Regions from separate parts of the Bradyrhizobium pachyrhizi genome, predicted to be linked through region 1. Evidence: predicted binding sites of a transcription regulator. Region 1 holds the regulator's gene; the other holds the start of a gene.
What was found. Region 1 encodes PhoB, which activates phosphate uptake and scavenging genes when phosphate is short. Its sites were predicted from a motif close to TGTCATNNANCTGTCAT; they were not measured.

Region 1 (4,925 bases):
TGATCACGGGCACGGTGGCGTGGGCGGCGAGCTCGAGCAGCGCGTCATGGTTGAGGATGCGGATCATGATCGCATCGACATAGCGCGACAGCACGCGCGCGGTGTCCGCGATGGTCTCGCCGCGGCCGAGCTGCATCTCGGCGCCGGTCAGCATGATGGATTCACCGCCGAGCTGGCGCATGCCGACGTCGAACGACACCCTTGTGCGGGTCGACGGGCGCTCGAAGATCATCGCCAGCGTCTTGCCTTCGAGCGGCTTCCTGCCCTTCTCATGCGCCTTCAGCTTCGCCTTCATGGCGGCTCCGGCGGACAGCATGTTGCGCAGCTCGCCGAGCGGCAGCTCGTTGATGTCGAGGAAGTGACGGACCGGCTTGCTCATCATCCAGCCGCCTTCTTCGGCTGCGCCGCCGACAATGTCGCGCAGGCGCGCTCGAGCGCGGTGATCGACGTATCGATCTCGGCCTCGGTCACGATCAGCGGCGCCAGGAACCGCACCACATTGTCGCCGGCGCCGACGGTGAGCAGCTTCTCGTTGCGCAGGGCGGCGATCAGGTCGCCCGACGGCACCACGGCCTTGACGCCGATCAACAGCCCCTCGCCGCGCGCCTCCGACAGCACGCCGGGATAGCGGTCGACGACGGAGGCGAGCTTCTGCTTGAGCAGCAGCGACATCTTCTGCACATGCTCGAAGAAGCCCGGTTTCAGCATGACGTCGAGCACGGCATTGGCGGCGGCGACCGCGAGCGGATTGCCGCCGAAGGTCGAGCCGTGCGAGCCGGGCGCCATGCCGGCCGCGGCCTGCGCGGTAGCCAGCACCGCGCCGATCGGGAAACCGCCGCCGAGCGCCTTGGCCAGCGACATCACATCCGGCGTGACGCCCGTGCGCTTGTAGGCGAACAGCTCGCCGGTGCGGCCCATGCCGGTCTGCACCTCGTCGAAGGCAAGCAGCAGGCCGTGCTCGTCGCAGAGCGCGCGCAGCGCCTTGAAGAACGCCTGCGGCGCCGAGCGCACGCCGCCCTCGCCCTGCACCGGCTCGATCAGGATGCCGGCGGTGTGCGGACCGATCGCCTTCTTCACCGCCTCGATGTCGCCATGCGGCACCTGGTCGAAGCCGTCCATCGGCGGCCCGAAGCCCTCGAGATATTTCGCCGAGCCGGTCGCCGCCAGCGTGCCCAGCGTGCGGCCGTGGAAGGCGCCCTCGAAGGTGATGATGCGGTAGCGCTCGCCGTGGCCCTTGGAGAAGTGATAGTGGCGGACCAGCTTGATCACGCCCTCCATCGCTTCCGCGCCGGAATTGCAGAAGAACACGAAGTCGGCAAAGCTCTGCTCGCACAGCCGCGCGGCAAGCGCCTCGCCGTCCGGGCTCTTGAACAGGTTCGACATGTGCCAGAGTTTGGTCGCCTGCTCCTGCAGCGCCTTGACCAGATGCGGATGCGCATGCCCGAGCGCGTTGACCGCGACGCCCGAGGTGAAATCGAGATAGCGGTCGCCGTTGGTTGCGATCAGCCAGGCGCCCTCACCGCGCTCGAAGCCGAGATCGACCCTGGCGAAGACGGGGAGCAGATGCGACGTGGCAGCGTTGGTCATGGCGATCACTGACGGTTTGAAGCCGACAATTGCCGCGCGCCTTGACGCCAGCGCAGCAACGGCCAGCTTCGGAAAACAAAACGGCCGCCTTTGCGGGCGGCACGTGGCGGGCATTCTATGCTGCGGTCAGTAAGTGTCAATCGCCACGAAGTGGCCTTCCTGCAATGCGAAACGAGCGCAATCCGGAGCATTCCGGTGCGGTGGAAAAGCCTCATCGAAATGCTTAACTGTGTGGGAACATGTGGACGCACGGCCGCGGACTCTTGCGCCTGAGTCACGCCATATTGTAGCGTTTGGCCTGTCGGGTACGACATCTCGTGCGGCGGTACTGGACCCTCTAAGTAGCCTTCGTGTCTCGCGTAAACGTTCGGGCGCAACACCGTGCCCGGCGAGGGCTAAGGGATTCTGGCCGCAGGGATATTTGTCCAGATTGGCTCGCAGCGCCGCTCCAACGATTGGCCGGCGCTACGCGAAGGGAAGAATGCGATGACTGTATTGACCTGGTCCGACGATCGCGTCGAGCAGCTGAAGAAGCTCTGGGAGTCCGGCCTGTCGGCCAGCCAGATCGCGGCGGAACTTGGCAATGTGACGCGAAACGCCGTGATCGGCAAAGTGCATCGGCTCGGCCTCTCCGGCCGCGCCAAGGCGCCCTCCACGGCCGCGCCGCGGCAGCGCAAGGCTCGCCCCGCCCAGCACATGATGCGGGTGGCGCGACCGGTCTCGCGCGGCAACACCGCGCTGGCGCACGCCTTCGAGGTCGAAATGGAGCCCGATCCGATCTCCTACGACAATGTGGTGCCAATGAGCCAGCGGCTCTCGCTGCTCGAGCTGAACGAGGCCACCTGTCATTGGCCGGTCGGCGATCCCTCGAGCCCGGAATTCTTCTTCTGCGGCGGCAAGGCGCTCGCCGGCCTGCCCTATTGCGCGCATCACTCGCGCGTCGCCTACCAGCCCGCCGCCGATCGCCGCCGGCCGTCGGCGAAACCGCAGATCAAGTGAGCACTCGGGAAAACGTCGGAAGACCTCAAAAACAAATCCCCGCGAAAGCGGGGATTTTTTTGTGTGACGCAGCCCGGCTATATCACCAGCGTCGTCCCGGCGCATGCCGGGACCCATACGCCGCGGCCGGCGCAATCGGCAAGCGGCCAGACGGCTTTCTAACAACGCCCATTGGTGGCTATTGATCCCGGCTTTCGCCGTGTTGCGGTTTATGAATGCCGCTTGGCCGTTACGGCTGCGGCTCGGCCTTGGCAAAGCGGTCATCGAGCGCGTAGCCGGCGCCGCGCACGGTGCGGATCGGGTCCTGCTCGCGGCCGGGATTGAGGAGCTTACGCAGACGGCCGATATGCACGTCGACGGTGCGCTCATCGATGTAGATGTCGCGGCCCCAGACGCTGTCGAGCAGTTGCTCGCGGCTGAAGACGCGGCCGGGATGCTCGAGGAAGAATTCGAGCAGGCGATACTCGGTCGGCCCGAGATCGATCGGACGGCCCGAGCGCGCCACGCGGCGCTTCTCGCGGTCGAGCTCGATGTCGCCGTAGGTCAACACGGTCGCAAGCCGCTCCGGGCTGGCGCGGCGCAAGAGGCCCTTCACCCGCGCCAGCAGCTCCGGCACCGAGAACGGCTTGACGATGTAATCGTCGGCGCCGGTGGCAAGCCCGCGTACGCGCTCGCTTTCCTCGCCGCGCGCGGTCAGCATGATGATCGGAAGTTGCTTGGTCTCGGGCCGCGCCCGCAGGCGGCGGCACAGCTCGATGCCGGACAGGCCCGGCAGCATCCAGTCCAGCACCACGAGGTCGGGAACGCGCTCCTTCAGGCGGGTGTCGGCATCGTCGCCGCGCCCGACCGTCTCGACATCGTAGCCTTCCGCATCGAGATTGTAGCGCAACAGCGTCGTCAGCGCTTCCTCGTCTTCGACTACCAGAATGCGTGCGCTCATCGGTTTAAGTTCTTTCTCTGTGGTGATCCGTTGCCCAGACGCAAACCGAAACGCTTACTTCCTTGAGCATAGTCCCCGCGGAAACGAGTTGTCGAAGGACAATCCGGTTCCGCGCTTGCCGATCAAGCCTCAGCTGCCCGGCACCGTGGTGGCAAAAGTGGTCATGTCGCCCTTCGGGCGCTTGTCGGTGATCTGCTGGCCCTCGATCATGTAGAATACGGTCTCGGCGATATTGGTGGCGTGATCGCCGATCCGCTCGATGTTCTTGGCGCAGAACATCAGATGGATGCAGAACGAGATGTTGCGCGGATCTTCCATCATGTAGGTGAGCAGTTCGCGGAACAGCGAGGTGCAGATCGCATCGACCTCCTCGTCGCCCTTCCAGACGTTCATCGCCGCCGGCAGGTCGTGCGCGGCATAGGCGTCGAGCACCGACTTGACCTGCGACAGCACGAGGTCGGTCATGTGCTCGAGGCCGCGGATCAGCTTCAGCGGCTGGAAATCGCTCTCCAGCGCCGCGACGCGCTTGCCCATGTTCTTGGCGAGGTCGCCGATCCGCTCGAGGTCGGTGGCGACGCGCATCGCGCTGACGATCTCACGCAGGTCGATCGCCATCGGCTGGCGGCGCGCGATCGTCAGCACCGCGCGCTCTTCGATGTTGCGCTGCAGATTGTCGATCTCGATGTCGGCGGCGACCACGCGCTTGCCGAGCGCGACGTCGCGACGGATCAGCGCGTCGACCGACTCGGTAATCATCCGTTCGACCAGGCCGCCCATCTCGGCGACCAGGCGGGTCAACTCCTGCAGGTCGCTGTCGAATGCCTTGGCGGTATGTTCAGAAGCCATCGCTTGTCTCCCTCAACCATGGTCCCGGGGATCATGGTTTCGTGTCCTGAATTTTAGCATGACCTGATCGGAAAACCGGTTGCCACTTTTCCGGATCATGCGCCGGTCAACCGAACCGGCCGGTGATGTAGTCCTGGGTGCGCCGATCGCTCGGTGAGGTGAAGATCTTGTTGGTGTCGTCGAACTCGATCAGCTCGCCGAGATACATGAAGGCGGTCTTGTCGGAGACGCGCGCCGCCTGCTGCATGTTGTGGGTGACGATCGCGATCGTGTAGTCCTCGGAGAGCTCCTGGATCAGTTCCTCGACCTTGGCGGTCGAGATCGGGTCGAGCGCCGAGCACGGCTCGTCGAACAGGATCACCTCGGGACGCACCGCCACGGTGCGCGCGATGCACAGCCGCTGCTGCTGGCCGCCGGAGAGCGACAGGCCGGAGGCGTTCAGCTTGTCCTTGACCTCGTTCCACAGCGCGCCGCCGCGCAGCGCCTTCTCGACCCGGTCGTCCATCTCGGACTTCGAGATCTTCTCGTAGAGGCGGATGCCGAAGGCGATGTT
Region 2 (4,925 bases), 4.4 Mb from region 1:
CGCGCTGCCGTCCGTCATATTGGAAAGGGAGTGTTTGATGCAAAGGCGATCGACTCAGAGCCCGCAGACCGTGACGAAGCGCGATTTTCTGCGGTCTGCCGCGTTGGCGGCGATTACGGCAACTGCCAGCAGTTCAACCTGGGCGCAGTCCGAGCGTCCGGGATTCTTCAAGGCCAAGGACATTGCCGAGGCCGGCTTCATCTATGGCCTGCCGATCGTGATGTCCTATGGTGTGATGTACGAGTACGCCGTGGACAAGTCGTCAGGGCAGTACAAGGCGCCGTTCAATACGCTGGTCAACGAGGCCCGCGTTTACACCTACGAAGATACCGCCGTCGTCACGCCCAACAGTGACACGCCGTATTCGTTTGCATGGCTGGACTTGCGGGCCGAGCCCATCGTCTTTTCGGTGCCGGCGGTCGATCCCAAGCGCTACTATTCGCTGCAGTTGATCGACCTTAATACGTATAATTTTGGCTATGTCGGTTCGCGCGCGACGGGCAGCGATGCGGGAAGTTATCTGGTCGCCGGCCCGCGATGGACCGGCGCGACACCGGCCGGCATCAAGAAGGTGTTCCGGTCGACGAGCGATTTCTGCCTGGCACTTTTCCGGACCCAGCTGTTCGACCCGGCCGATATTGAGGCCGTCAAGAAGGTTCAGGCCGGCTACAAGGCGCAGCCGCTTTCCAGCTTCCTGAATCGGCCCGCGCCGCCGCCGGCGCCGGCGCCTTCCTTCCCCAAGTTCGAGAAGGATCTCGTCCGCACCGAGTTCTTCGAATATCTGGACTTCGCGCTTCAATTCGCGCCGGCGCTGCCGGAGGAACGCTGGATCCGGGAGCAACTGGCACGGATCGGCGTAGGGCCAGGGAAGACCTTCGATTTCCGCAGCCTCTCGCTGGAAGACAAGGCCGAGATTCTGCTTGGCATGAAGGAGGGCGAGCGCAAGGTCAGCGAGACGGTGGCGAGCCTCGGCAAGGACATCAACGGCTGGCGCGTCAGCTCGGCGTTCGGTGACGCGGCATTCTTTCACGGCGACTGGCTCTTGCGCGCGGCAGCCGCGAAGGCCGGCATCTATGGCAACGACGCCGTGGAGGCCATGTATCCCCTGGGCAAAGTGGACGCCGATGGCAAGGAACTCGACTGCTCGAAGTCGAGCTACACGCTGACCTTCCCGGCGGAACAGTTGCCGCCGGTCAACGCCTTCTGGTCGGTCACGATGTATGACGGCAAGTCGCAGCTCTTGGTGAAGAATCCGATCAACCGCTACCTGATCAACTCGCCGATGTTGCCGCACTTGAAGCGCGGCTCTGACGGTTCGCTGACGATCTACATCCAGAGCAAATCTCCGGGAGCGGACAAGGAGGCAAACTGGCTGCCGGCGCCGGATGGTCCGATCTATGTGGTGATGCGGCTGTATTGGCCGAAAACCACGCCGCCATCGATTCTGCCGGCTGGTGAAGGGACGTGGAAGCCTCCCGGTTTCAAGCGCGTGTCCTAGCACCCGGTCTCGTATCGGCCGGATGCGCCCGCGCCGAAGCGCCGCCCGCCACAAGACCAGGCATCCGCGCTTTTCGGGACAACAATCCCGGAAGGCGCGGATTTATTTCGGGCGTGAGCAGCCGCGATTGCCGGCGGCGCACAACTAGTTCACGCGATTGATGACCGCTGCCGTCATCTTCAGCGCGATCCCTTCAATTCCAAGTCTTCTGATCCAAGCCTTCTGACCGAAGCCTTCTGACCGAAGCCGCGTCCACGGATAGCCGCTCGTGTCAGAGGCGTGACGTCTGCCATGCGCGCAAAGATTGATCCCCCGACGCTCGCTGCAACCGACGCAAACATCGGCGCACATCATCGTTCGTCGCATTCATTCGATCGACACAGCGCTGTCATCGGCGATGGATAACTTGTCGCAGGTCGACGTCATAAATCCTTCAAAAATAAAAGGGGCACTACGGTGAAAGCCAAATTTCTTTCGACGGTCGGAGTCTGTCTGGTTGCTGCCGCTGCGGTGATGTGCAGCGCCGCCGCCCAGGACGACAACAAGGGCAATAACGGCCACGATCATCATCCGCACGACATCCACACCCAAACGCCGATCAAGCATCTCGTTGTCATCTTCAACGAGAACCGCTCGTTCGATCACTACTTCGCAACCTACCCGGTTGCGACCAACCCGACCGGCTCGATTCCGTTCACGGCGAAGCCGCATACGCCGAAGGTCAACAATCTCGCCAGCGCCAATCTGTTGACCAATAACCCGAACAACAACGCGGCCAACGGCACCGGCGCGACCAATCCGTTCCGCCTCGACCGCACCCAGGCCAACACCAAGTCGCAGAACCACGCCTATACGCCCGAGCAGCAGGCGGTCGACAACGGCAAGGAAGACCTGTTTCCGAAATTCACCGGTCGCGGCACCGCCGGCGGCGTCGGCGCTTTCGGCACCAACGGGCAGGTGATGGGTTATTTCGACGGCAACACCGTCACCGCGTTCTGGAATTACGCCCAGAACTTCGCGATGAGCGACAACAGCTGGACCGACACCTTTGGTCCGTCGACGCCCGGCGCGCTCGAGGTGGTTTCCGGCCAGACCAACGGCGCGCAGAACATCGTCGGTTCGTCGTCGTCGATCGCCGACGGCCAGGGCGGCCTGACGCTGATCGGTGATACCGACCCTGCCTACGATGCCTGCTCGAGCACGACCAGCCAGGTCCTGATGACCAGCAAGAACATCGGCGACCTGCTCAATGCCGAGCAGATCAGCTGGGGCAGCTTCATGGGCGGCTTCGACCTGACGCTCAAGAACAGCAACGGCACCACCAACTGCGGCCGCAGCACGTTCTCGAGCAACGTCAACGGCACCGTCGTGGACTACATCCCGCACCACGCCTGGTTCCAGTACTACAAGTCGACCGCCAACCCGACCCATGCGCGGCCGAGCTCGGTGAATGCGGTCGGTCACACCTATGTGCCCGGCAGCAAGGCGCTCGATCCGGCCAATCATGCCTACGATCTCGAGGACTTCTATGCTTCGGTGAAGGCCGGCAACTTCCCGGCCGTCTCCTACATCAAGATGCCGGCTTATCAGGACGGTCATCCCGGCAACTCCGATCCGCTCGATGAGCAGGCCGGCAATGTCGAGCTGATCAACTTCCTGCAGAAGCAGAAGGAGTGGGGCGAGACCGCCGTCATCATCACCTATGACGACTCCGACGGCTGGTACGACCACCAGTACCTTGCGCCGATCAGCGCTTCGTATGATCCGACCGCCGACCAGGTCAACGGTCCCGGCCAGTGTGGCCGCGGTATCGGCAAGCAGACGCAGCCGAATGGCCTCAACGGCCAGCCGGTGAACGGCCGCTGCGGTCCCGGTACGCGCGTCCCGTTCCTGGTGATCTCGCCCTTCGCCAAGCGGAATTACGTCAGCCACACCCGCATTACGCAGGCCTCCGTCGTGCGCTTCATCGAGGACAACTGGCTGCATGGCCAGCGTCTCGGCGGCGGCTCGTTCGACGACAACGTCGAATCGATCGCCGACATGTTCGACTTCGAGCGTGGCCACGGCCAGGACCACGAGTATCGGCAGGACACGCTGTTCCTCGATCCGACCGCCGGCACCGTCATCGTCAGCGCGCCGGATGATCACCATCACCACTAACGCCCTTCGGTTCTGATCCAATCAGAACCGAAGCTTTGCCCTGACGCGTTCTGCTCGCGCGAACTGGTCTCCGGTTCGCGCGAAAACGCTTAACGACACTGGATCTGACATGAACGGCCGCACCTTGTGGCTTCTCGGCGCCGGCCTGCTGTGCATGGCCGGCACTGTTGCGGCCGTCGAGACGCAGGGACTTCCGGGGACCAATCCGCACCCGGTGCAGCTCAGGCGTCCGCCGGTCGCTCAGCTGTCCGCCATGGCGCAGCTCGGCCAGAAGATCTTCTTCGACGCATCGCTGTCCTCTTCGGGCGCATTGTCATGCGCGTCCTGTCACAGTCCGGACCACGCCTACGGGCCACCAAATGATGGGCCGGTGATGCTCGGCGGGCCCGCGCAATCCCGGCAAGGGACACGCGCCGTGCCGGGCCTGACCTATCTCGAGCGGCAGCCGAATTTCAGCATCGGGCCGGAAAAGGACGAAGACGACAATGTCGTCGACTTCGCGCAACTGGCCGCGCTCGGCCAGCAGGCTCCGCGCGCCAGGAAGGTCGCGACCGGGACTGCCGCCTCGGCGGTCAACATCGTGCCGCAGGGCGGACTGTTCTGGGACGGCCGCGCCGATACGCTGCAGGACCAGGCGATCTTCCCGCTGCTCGATCCCAACGAGATGGACGGCGGCAGCATCGAGATCGTGGCGCAGAAGCTGCGCCAGGCGAGCTACGCGCCGCGCTTCGCCGAGCTATTCGGTGCCGGTGTCTTCGACAATACGCGGCTGCTGGTCGCGGAGGCGATGTTTGCCGTCGCGCGCTATCAGGTGGAGGAGCCGAGCTTCCATCCCTACACAAGCAAGTTCGATTACTGGCTGGAAGGCAAGGCGCGATTGAACGAAAGCGAAGTGCGCGGCCTGCAATTGTTCAACGATCCGGACAAGGCCAATTGCGGCGGCTGCCATACGTCGCAGCCGACCCGGGACGGTCTGCCGCCGCTGTTCACCGATCACCAATATGAGGCGCTCGGCGCGCCGCGCAACGCCGCGCTCGCCGGCAACCGCGATCCCGATCATTTCGATCTCGGGGTCTGCGGTCCGTACCGCACCGACATTGCCGAGCAGACGCAATATTGCGGGATGTTTCTGACGCCCACCTTGCGCAACACGGCAACGCGTCGCGTGTTCTTCCACAACGGCGTCTTCACCAGTCTCGAGCAGGTGCTAGACTTCTATAACTTCCGCGATACCAATCCGGAGAAGGTGTTTCCGCGCGGCGCCGAC

Region 2: QA639_RS25320 (phospholipase C) is a predicted target of PhoB. The motif match lies at 1,919-1,935, and genes of this name have one in related genera.

What each region holds. Positions count from the first base shown of each region.
Region 1 is NZ_CP121667.1:966,916-971,840, reverse strand. Features, by position in the region: gene argF (ornithine carbamoyltransferase) at 1-379, opposite strand, end outside; gene QA639_RS04365 (aspartate aminotransferase family protein) at 379-1,587, opposite strand; gene QA639_RS04360 (GcrA family cell cycle regulator) at 2,074-2,586, shown strand; gene phoB (phosphate regulon transcriptional regulator PhoB) at 2,816-3,526, opposite strand; gene phoU (phosphate signaling complex protein PhoU) at 3,656-4,372, opposite strand; gene pstB (phosphate ABC transporter ATP-binding protein PstB) at 4,479-4,925, opposite strand, start outside.
Region 2 is NZ_CP121667.1:5,370,781-5,375,705, reverse strand. Features, by position in the region: gene QA639_RS25325 (DUF1254 domain-containing protein) at 38-1,498, shown strand; gene QA639_RS25320 (phospholipase C) at 2,012-3,658, shown strand; gene QA639_RS25315 (cytochrome-c peroxidase) at 3,768-4,925, shown strand, end outside.